One region of the Bacillus sp. SH7-1 genome, then DNA from elsewhere that is predicted to be linked to it. Evidence: riboswitches for the same ligand, from Rfam matches in the RefSeq annotation. Region 1 holds a riboswitch; each other region holds the start of a gene.
What was found. A riboswitch is a leader RNA that binds a small molecule or an ion and turns the genes downstream of it on or off. The one in region 1 is predicted to bind lysine.

Region 1 (3,293 bases):
ACGAATAAACCAATTCCGAGAAGGAATGTTTTTATATCGGATGCACCGGTTTTAATAACCCATAGTGCGTAACAAAGTGCGATCACTGCGACTATACCATCTGTAATTCTTGCCCGCATTTCATTTTTATACGTTTCACCAGTTGCGACTAGTTTTAACTGGAAGATCGGTGAAACGAGATATGGAATGAGGTAGGCCAGTGTTGATACGGTAATAACGAATGTATAAGCTTCCGCAATGGTTCCTGATAATGTTGAGAATAGGAACACTTGCGACATAATGTTTGTTAATCGTAATGAGTAAATTGGACTTCCTTTTTTATTTGTTTTCGTGAAGAAGGAAGGGAAGAAACCTTCTTTTGCTGCTTGATAAGGTACTTCTGAGCTTAATAAAATCCAGCCTAAGATCGAACCGAATAGGGAAGTAAGAGCAAGTAGTGCCATCAGTTTCCCGCCGCCGTGACCCATTGCAGCATTTAATGCATCTGCTAATGGACGTTCAGAAGCTTGTAATGTATCAACGTGAAGGACACCCATTGTTAAAATTGTAATTCCTAAGTAAATCGCAACTGTAATAAGTAATCCAGCAACTGTTGCGCGTTTTACCGTTTTTGGAGAAACAGCACGGTTTGATAAAAGAACCGCTGATTCAATTCCGATAAATGCCCAAAGTGTTGTAAGAGCAGCTAAGTTTACTTGTGAAAGAAGACCGTGTGATACACCTGATTTATCGATCATCGGTGTGTACCATTGTCCAAACTTAGAAGCTTCGAATGCAAATAACGTAACGACGATGAATAAAAGGAATCCAGTTACTTTCGTTGTTGTTGCTAAGAAGTTTAGCTTTCCAGCTCCGCTTACACCGTTAGTTAATATAATATGAGTTCCCCAAAGTAAGATGGAACAAATCGTAAATGTAATTAGTTTTCCGACTTCTATGTTAAACGAACCGATTGAAAATAGTAGTCGTGTATCTTTCATAATTGGGAAGAAGAGTGATAAATATCCCGCAAATGATGTAATGATGGCAACGTTACTTGCCCAGTTTGCAACCCAATATCCCCATACCATACTGAAACCAGCCATTTTTTTCTTTTTTGGTGTTGAGAATAAGGCATATGCATGACTTTGTGGTCCTGTCGTTAAATCAGGACGACGAATTGCTAAATTACCGAAAACAAGAGCTAGCATTAAAACACCAAACCCTGTTGTTAACCAAGCTAAAGTGACACCGAGAGGGCTTGCTGTTTGTGCCAACGTACTTGGCACCATGAAAATACCAGCGCCAACCATGTTACCGACAACGAAAGCTGTGAGTACCCAAAAGCCCCATTTTTTTTGTTGCATAGAAAATACCTCCAAAGTTAGTATAACCAAGTCAAGCGAGGAGATATGTATGTCTTCCTGAGTCAGGAAGAGAAGTCCCAAACAAAACAAAAAAAGCACGTAATTTGCCGCTACATGCTTTCTATCTTATAAGAAACCCACGACATACCTCTCGATAGCTCTCCACAAACGAAACGTTTGTGACAGTTCTGCACTTATTAAATGCAGACCCAGCAAGTGTGCATGGTGGACACAACTTACTTCGGCAACCATTCCTTTCTCATTCCTTCATCAATGCCACTACATCTCCGGAAATGATACTCTTAATAATTGCAACCTCTACCTCACCGAGATACGAATGAGGATTTAAATATTAAATTAACGTATTTAAGAGTAACAAATGAATTTTTATACGTCAATGGATATAGTAATAATCAGATTATAGAGAAGAGTTTGTGATTAAAAGTATGAGGGATTATTATGTAATATTGAATTTTCATAATATAATAAATGTTATTAGCGCTAGATGATTGAAAAGGGGATGAAGTATATGTCTGTATGTCATAAACATTCAGTAATAGGTGTGTTAGATTCGGGAGTTGGGGGATTAACAGTTGCGAGCGAAATTATAAGACAATTGCCTAAAGAGAGCATTTATTATATTGGTGATAATGAGCGTTGTCCGTATGGGCCAAGAAGTGTAGAAGAGGTACAATCTTTCGTATTTGAAATGGTTGAGTTCCTCAAACAGTTTCCGTTAAAAGCTCTAGTTGTAGCATGTAATACTGCTGCAGCTGCTGCATTGGCTGCGTTGCAAGAAGCACTTTCTATTCCGGTTATTGGCGTTATACATCCGGGAGCAAGAGCGGCTATTAAAGTGACGAAGAAAGGGAAAATCGGAGTAATTGGAACTGTAGGTACGATAAAATCTAATATGTACGAAAAAGCATTACATGAGCTTGATACATATTTGAAAGTGCATAGTCACGCGTGCCCGACTTTAGCTACAGTTGTAGAAAATCAATTAGAAGATACAGCATATGTAACGCAGCAAGTGAAACAAGCTTTACTGCCATTAACGAAAGAAGATATAGATACGTTAATTCTTGGGTGTACGCATTATCCACTTTTAGAGTCTTATATAAAAGAGGAACTAGGAGAGGGTGTAACGATTATTAGTTCTGCAGAAGAAACAGCGATAGAGTTAAGCACAATTTTACAGCACAAAGGAATTCTGGCTGACAATTTGAATCCTAAGCATCGATTTTTTACAACAGGCTCTGTTTCATCATTTGAACATATTGCTGAGCGATGGCTAGGGTATCAAATTTTTGTAGAATGTGTACATTTGCCGATGAAAAATGCGTGTATGTATAATTAGGATGTATTAAATTACTTTTTTAATAAATCAGGTTCGTTTCATAAGAAGGAAAGAATAAGCTTTTAATTGAAGTGTTTAAGGGCAGTTCAATTAAAGGGGAGATTGGATTATGGAATTATCAAGATCTCAATTATTTGCTTTAGAGTATATTTCAAAATATGCAGAGAACGAAAAACGTGAGGCGAAAGCAACAATTAATCATATACTTAACATGTCTAATATTACAGAGGAAATATTTGAAGAAGCTGTCGCTAATTTAAAATCTCATGCAAGGATTGCTTTACACTTTCATCCAGACAGACTAGATTCGAATATGAAAAGTGTTGCTGAAGCACTGTTTGAGCAAGGAGTATATAAAAGTCAGTTTGAAACATTGCTATCTAATGGAAGCGTATCTGCTTATCCTGGTGGTGAACGTGACCTTTGGGAAAAGAGAATATTTGGAGGAGCATATCAACTTGAAGGTGTAACGAATGATCAACGGCCAAAGTATGGAGCTCTAAATTTGATGTTACATCCAGATGGGCCTGCTCCGCGTTTTGGATCATGTTATTTTCTCTTATCTCCAAAAGTTTCTTCGCGCTCTA
Region 2 (3,293 bases), on a different contig from region 1:
TTTAAAAATGGAGTAATTTCTTTTCCATTTATTTTTTTATTAATAACAAAACTTTGTGTAGATTCCATTGAAATCAAAATTACATTTTTACCTTTTGCAGCTCCAAATAAGTTCTTATCAACTTGCTTATCTTTTGAGTCTGTATAGTTTTTAATTTCAGAGAACCCGTCCCCACTTGCAAATACACGTTCAGCTGAAGATTTTGATTGAAGTGTAATATCGAATAGATGATATGTGTATAAACCTAAATTTTTCACGACAGTTTGACGGTCAAATGAGCGTGAGAACATTTGTGGTTTATAAATAACGGAAACAACAATCTGTAGTGCTAATAGAGCTGTTACACCGCTAAAGAAAGTTCGCTTCTCAGAGCGAGAAAGCGGCGTCTTGTCACAAAATGCCGGGAATTTACGCGAAAGAAACATTAAAATAATCGCATCTGCAAATAAAAGTAATGTTTTATACGTAAAGAGTTCTTTTATACTTGTCCCTAAATCAGCCATATTATTTGTTTGGAATAACACTGGGAATGTAACGAAATCGTTATAAAACCCATAAAACATTGCATTTCCAAATAAAATGAATGAAAGTATAAAACTAATTCCAACTATAATGCGGTTCCGGTGTTTAGATGCAAATAAAGCAAAACCGAAAAATAAAAGTAACGCAGCCAGTGGATTAATAAAAAGCATAAATTCTTCAAAGAAATTATCAATTTTAATATCAAATGCTAGCTTGTACACAATATATGTTTTTATCCATAATAAAACGACTGCAACGAGTGCGAATCGCAGTTTTGGAAACAGACGTTGTAGCATAATATACTCCTCTCCTAAAAAGCATGACGGTTCTTATGAGTCGATTTGATTAGCGCCTCATTTTATATATACGAACAGTCCTTTGTTATTATGTTTATTATACTATGAGTATCATTATACGAAAATAAAAGAGAGTTGTGGACTTTTTTATAATAATTGAGTAGAAAAAGGGCAGTAGGAGACAATAAAACGGAGTTTCTATGTATGATTATCGTGCGCAGAAAGAATCGTGTAACAATACGGAGGTTATAATGCGAAAATTATTATATTTTATAGTATGCAGTAGTGTTATACTTTTTGCTTCACCGAGTGTGTCGGTAGCTCAATATGATGCACCTCTTATGGAAGATGCCCTTTATTCTGTGTTATTCCCGAAAATAAATAAAGCAATTGAAAAACAATATGGGAGCTTGAAGCCTTATCAATGTCCTAAAATTATTAGTTTAAAAAAAATGTATAGCGGTACATATTTATTTCAAGCGAGTATTGAAGTGATAAAGTATGAACGTGTTGCTGGGAAAATTGCTCCACCATTTGAGAAGGTAACGATTACATTTAATAACGAAGAAGGCGAATGGGAAGTGACAAAGATTTTAGTAAAGCGCTTACCAAACGATACGAAACTAAACTGTAAAAAAACAATATAAAAAATTGTTTGACAAATAAAATGATCCTTTGGTATTGTTAATAGCAACAATTAGATGTTTGAAAATTAAATAGACTTACCTCATCTACTCTCAAAGGTAGAGGCCGCGATAGGAAAGAGTAAGCTATGGGAGATTTAATGGAATCTGTGATCATAGGTTGAAAGGGACTATTGCCGAAATATAAGAATAACCATCTTATTCATATATTGGGACTGCATTGAATAAATGTAGTACTGTCATAAGATTTATTTTATGGAGAGCTATTTGGAGATGTTGATGCGGTTTCTTATTTTGAGGAGATAACAACTCGTTTATTTTTTCAATATATATTTTTCCTAATAAGAAACGCGTGTGAACATTGTTCCGCGCGTTTTTTGTCTATCTAAAAGCGTGCTGCAATGAATAGAAGATTGGGGTTATGAGTTTTAGAGGAAATAAGGGAGGAATTCAAATGTATTTACACGGCACAAGCCGAATCAATGGGCAAGGACACTTAGAAATTGGAGGGTGCGATACGACGCAGCTAGCAAAACAATACGGAACACCACTTTATGTATACGATGAAGAGTCAATTCGAGGAAAGTGCCGCGCGTTTCATCGTGCTTTTAAAGAAAGTGGTTTCTCTTATCAAGTAGCATATGCAAGCAAGGCGTTCTTGTGCATGGAGATGTGCCGAGTAGCTCGTGAAGAGAATATGTCATTAGATGTTGTTTCTGGAGGAGAATTATATACTGCGCTTCAAGCGGGATTTCCAGCATCGCGTATTCATTTTCACGGCAATAATAAAACAGAAGAAGAGATCGTGATGGCTCTTCAGGCGAATATTGGTTGTTTTGTCGTAGATAATTTCTTGGAATTAGAAATTTTGCATGATTTAGCAGTGCAACACGGGAAATTTGTGAACATATTAATCCGTGTAACGCCTGGAGTAGAGGCGCACACACATGAATATATTACAACAGGTCAAGATGATTCGAAATTTGGATTTGGCGTATCAAATGGTCAAGCGATGCAGGCAATTGAGCTTGCTTTACAAAAATCAAATTATAATGTGTTAGGAATTCATTCACATATCGGATCGCAAATATTTGAAACGGCTGGATTTGTTCGAGCGATTGAAGTTCTTCATCAATTTTTAGAAGAAGTGAGAGAGCGAACGAACTATGTAGTAAAAGTGCTAAATGTGGGCGGAGGATTCGGAATACGCTACACAGAGTCAGATACACCATTAACTCTTGAGACATATGTGCGTGCTGTAACAAGTGCAGTGAGAGAACAATTTACAGTATATAATTATCCATTGCCAGAAATATGGGTTGAGCCAGGCCGTAGTATTGTAGGCGATGCTGGAACGACAATTTATACAGTCGGATCTGTGAAAGACATTCCTGGTATTCGGAAATATGTATCAGTGGATGGTGGGATGACTGATAATTTAAGACCAGCTTTATATAACGCTCGTTATGAAGCGATGTTAGCGAATCGAGGGAATGATGAGAATGAGGAAATCGTTTCGATTGCTGGGAAGTGCTGTGAGAGTGGAGATATGTTAATTTGGGATATTACTCTACCGAAAGTTGCTTCTGCCGATTTATTAGCAATTTCTTGTACAGGGGCATATGGGTACTCGATGGCGAATAATTATAATCGGATTCGTAGACCAGCTGTCGTCTTCGCGAAAGGCGGTACATCCCAAATTGTTGTAGAGCGCGAAACATATGAAAATATTATTGGGAACGATCGCATACGTATTAAAGAACTTGTTTAAATGGGGAAAAGGAGTTGTTCGGATGGGCAATTCCTTTTTTATAAAATAAAATAATTAAAA
Region 3 (3,293 bases), on a different contig from region 1:
TACCATTTTAATATGAATATCTTCTTCTTTTAAAGTAGTGAACATATTTGCAGCAACACCTGGATTAGAGACCATACCAGATCCTACAATTGATACTTTTGCTAAATGGTTTTCATGTTCTACTGATACATAGTGAAGTGCTTCTTGGTTTTGTTCCAACACTTCTAATGTTTCTCTTAAATCATTAGAGTGGATGGAGAAGGAGAGATGCACAGTTCCTTCATTTGTAATACTTTGAATGATGATGTCTACATTAATATGTGCTGCTGCTAATGTAGAGAAAACAGTGGAAAGCGAGCCTTGTTCTAGTCCTTTAATTGTGACACGTGTAATATTATCTTCAAATGCAATACCTTTAACGATTGATTGTTGTTCCATGTTACATTCTCCTTTTACAATTGTTCCGTTTTCTTGTTCCATACTTGAGCGAACTTCTAAAATGACATTATGATTTTTAGCAAATTCAACAGCACGTGGATGTAATACACCAGCACCGAGGTTTGCAAGTTCTAACATTTCGTCATAAGAAATTTCATCTAATTTGTAAGCATCTTTTACAACTCGTGGATCCGTCGTATATACGCCGGTCACATCTGTGTAAATATCACATTTTTTTGCGTTTAATGCTGCTGCTAATGCGACAGCGGTCGTATCAGAACCACCGCGTCCGAGTGTCGTAATTTCATGATCTTCACTGATTCCTTGGAACCCAGCTACAATAACAATCGTGCCTTTAGTAAGATAAGACTGAATTCGATCCGTATTAATTTCAGTAATCCGTGCACTACTATGTACAGATTCTGTCGTAATACCAGCTTGCCATCCTGTTAATGAAATCGCGTTATAACCTTTCGCTTGTAGTGCCATCGTTAATAATGAAATAGTCACTTGCTCTCCTGTTGATAGAAGCATATCCATTTCGCGTTTACTCGGATTTTCTGTAATCGCGTTAGCAAGTGAGACAAGTTCATCTGTACTTTTTCCCATTGCTGAAACGACAGTGACGATACTATGTCCTCGTTCATATTCTTCAATAATTAAATTGGCTACATGTTGAATGCGCTCAACGCTTCCGACAGAAGTACCACCAAATTTTTGTACAATCGTTTCCATTACGAATTCCTTCTTTCATCCATTTTTAAGAAAAGATTAGGACATATATAAATCCCAATATTCCTGTAGTTACCAGAGAAAAACAAAAAACACCATCTCAAATAAGTGAGGATGGTGCTGTTACAGGAAAAGGGAAACAGAAAACGGAGCTAATAAAAAAACCGCCAAAAAAGGAATACCATAAAAATGATATCTCTTTTTTGTAGATAGCTCTTCATACGTACACGTCTGTACATATGACAGTTCTGTTTCTATTCGAAAACAGCCCCAATCGATAAATACAGAGAAATATATCGATTTCGGCAATACTTCCTTTCATCTAATTTCATGGACCTCTCTGTGTCTCCATTAGAATACTCATAAGTATCGCAACCTCTATCTCACGTTTTAGGCGAGAGTGTTTGATTTATGAAGTTGTTGGTAACATTTGTTTTATAATAATTTAAATTTTTCGGGGAAGCAAGTGTTTTATATAAATTTTAAAAATTCTTTCTCTTTACGAAAAAGTTTGTGAAAAAAGTAGCAAAATAAATTCATTGCATGTACATTAAAATTATAGTACATAGGAGGTGGAAGAATGAAGGGGAAAAAGCCTATTTATGTTTCGGCAGAAATGAACACAACAATGGAGAAATTATGGGAATACACGCAAGAACCACATATACATACAGAATGGGATGCTCGCTTTTCTGAAATTTCATATTTAGAGAAAAAAGAAGGAGAACCACAGAAGTTTTTATATAAAACAAAAATCGGATTTGGACTTGAAATAGCTGGAGAAGGTGAATCGATAGGTGAGATAAGAAAAGAAACGGGAGAACGTATTTCTTCTTTAAAATTTTGGACGGATAATAAATTATCTCTTATTCAAATAGGGCGTGGTTATTGGAAGTATACACCGAGTAAAACATACATTCATTTTGAGACGCAATATGATTATGATACGAGGTATGGTCGTATAGGAAATGTAATAGATTCATGTATTTTTCGACCGTTATTAGGCTGGGCGACTGCTTGGAGTTTTGATGCTTTAAAATTATGGTTAGAAAAAGGACTTCATCCTAGGTTGCTAATGAGAAGAACGATGACATATTGGATTGTATGTTTTTTATTTGCATTTGTATGGATGTATCAAGGAATAGTACCGAAACTAGTGTTTACTCATTCAGAAGAAGTAAAAATGCTATCTGTGATGATTGGTTCAACTGCACATAGTATTTTTGCACTTAAAATAATCGGAATATTAGAAATTATTTTTGGTGTCATATGGCTGTTGCCATTTCCAAAAAGAAAAGTATTTATAGTACATATTTTTATGTTAATAGCCTTAACGATAGCGGCAGGCTTTACGAATATCGCAAGCTTTACAGAGTCGTTTAATCCAATTACATTAAACGTTCTACTAATGGGGTTATCGATTGTCGGTTATATAAATAGTTTTGATTTACCAAGTGCAAAAAATTGCAAGAGGAAGAGAAAGGGATAATGTATGGCTAATATTTATGAAAGATTATTAGGGAATTCTTATAAAAGACTTCATCCAAAATTACAGAAACGCTATGAGATTACAGAAGAAAATAGCTTTACTGGAGAAGGAAAGATGGATGAAATTTACGGTGGTTCTTTTTTCGTAAAATTAATATTAAAAATTGCATCGAAGTTTCGAATGTTTTTCTCAGAACGGGGAGAGGGAGTTCCATTTATAATACATAATACAGCTGAACGAGATGAATATGGAAAAGAAATTGTAAAGTGGAATCGTACTTTCTATTTCCATAATAAGAAAAGATATTTTAATGCAGTTATGCAGTTGGATGAAACCGAAAATGAAATTGTAGATTATTTTGGTGAACCACATATACTCGTCTCTACATTAAATTTTCATATTGATGAGTTAGGGGCAATGCATATTTCTTCGAAGAAACAATGGTTTTATATGTTTAGAAGAAAAATCTCTTTACCGAAACTTTTATACGGAGAGGCAAAAATTGTTGAAAGTTATGATGACGAATTACAATGTTTTCGAATTCATGTTCAAGTACGAAATCCGTTAATGGGTTCCCTATTTTCATATAAGGGAACATTTGTGGAAAGGAAATAAATGATATGAAAAATATAATAGTTGGGCTTGCTTGTTATATTGTTTTTCTAATATGTGAGTGGTCAAATGTAAACCCAGT

Region 2: it holds a riboswitch for lysine, as region 1 does, so the genes downstream of both, lysA (diaminopimelate decarboxylase) here and DN390_RS05665 (amino acid permease) in region 1, are expected to answer to the same signal.
Region 3: it holds a riboswitch for lysine, as region 1 does, so the genes downstream of both, DN390_RS02645 (aspartate kinase) here and DN390_RS05665 (amino acid permease) in region 1, are expected to answer to the same signal.

The regions. Positions count from the first base shown of each region.
Region 1 is NZ_QNUD01000006.1:22,389-25,681, reverse strand. It holds gene DN390_RS05665 (amino acid permease) at 1-1,346, opposite strand, end outside; lysine riboswitch at 1,494-1,675, opposite strand; gene racE (glutamate racemase) at 1,876-2,706, shown strand; gene DN390_RS05655 (DUF3626 domain-containing protein) at 2,816-3,293, shown strand, end outside.
Region 2 is NZ_QNUD01000041.1:116,635-119,927, reverse strand. It holds gene DN390_RS25860 (LTA synthase family protein) at 1-818, opposite strand, end outside; gene DN390_RS25855 (DUF3888 domain-containing protein) at 1,070-1,465, shown strand; lysine riboswitch at 1,555-1,736, shown strand; gene lysA (diaminopimelate decarboxylase) at 1,917-3,233, shown strand.
Region 3 is NZ_QNUD01000004.1:5,131-8,423, reverse strand. It holds gene DN390_RS02645 (aspartate kinase) at 1-1,113, opposite strand, end outside; lysine riboswitch at 1,313-1,499, opposite strand; gene DN390_RS02635 (DoxX-like family protein) at 1,691-2,599, shown strand; gene DN390_RS02630 (DUF4166 domain-containing protein) at 2,603-3,214, shown strand; gene DN390_RS02625 (YndJ family protein) at 3,220-3,293, shown strand, end outside.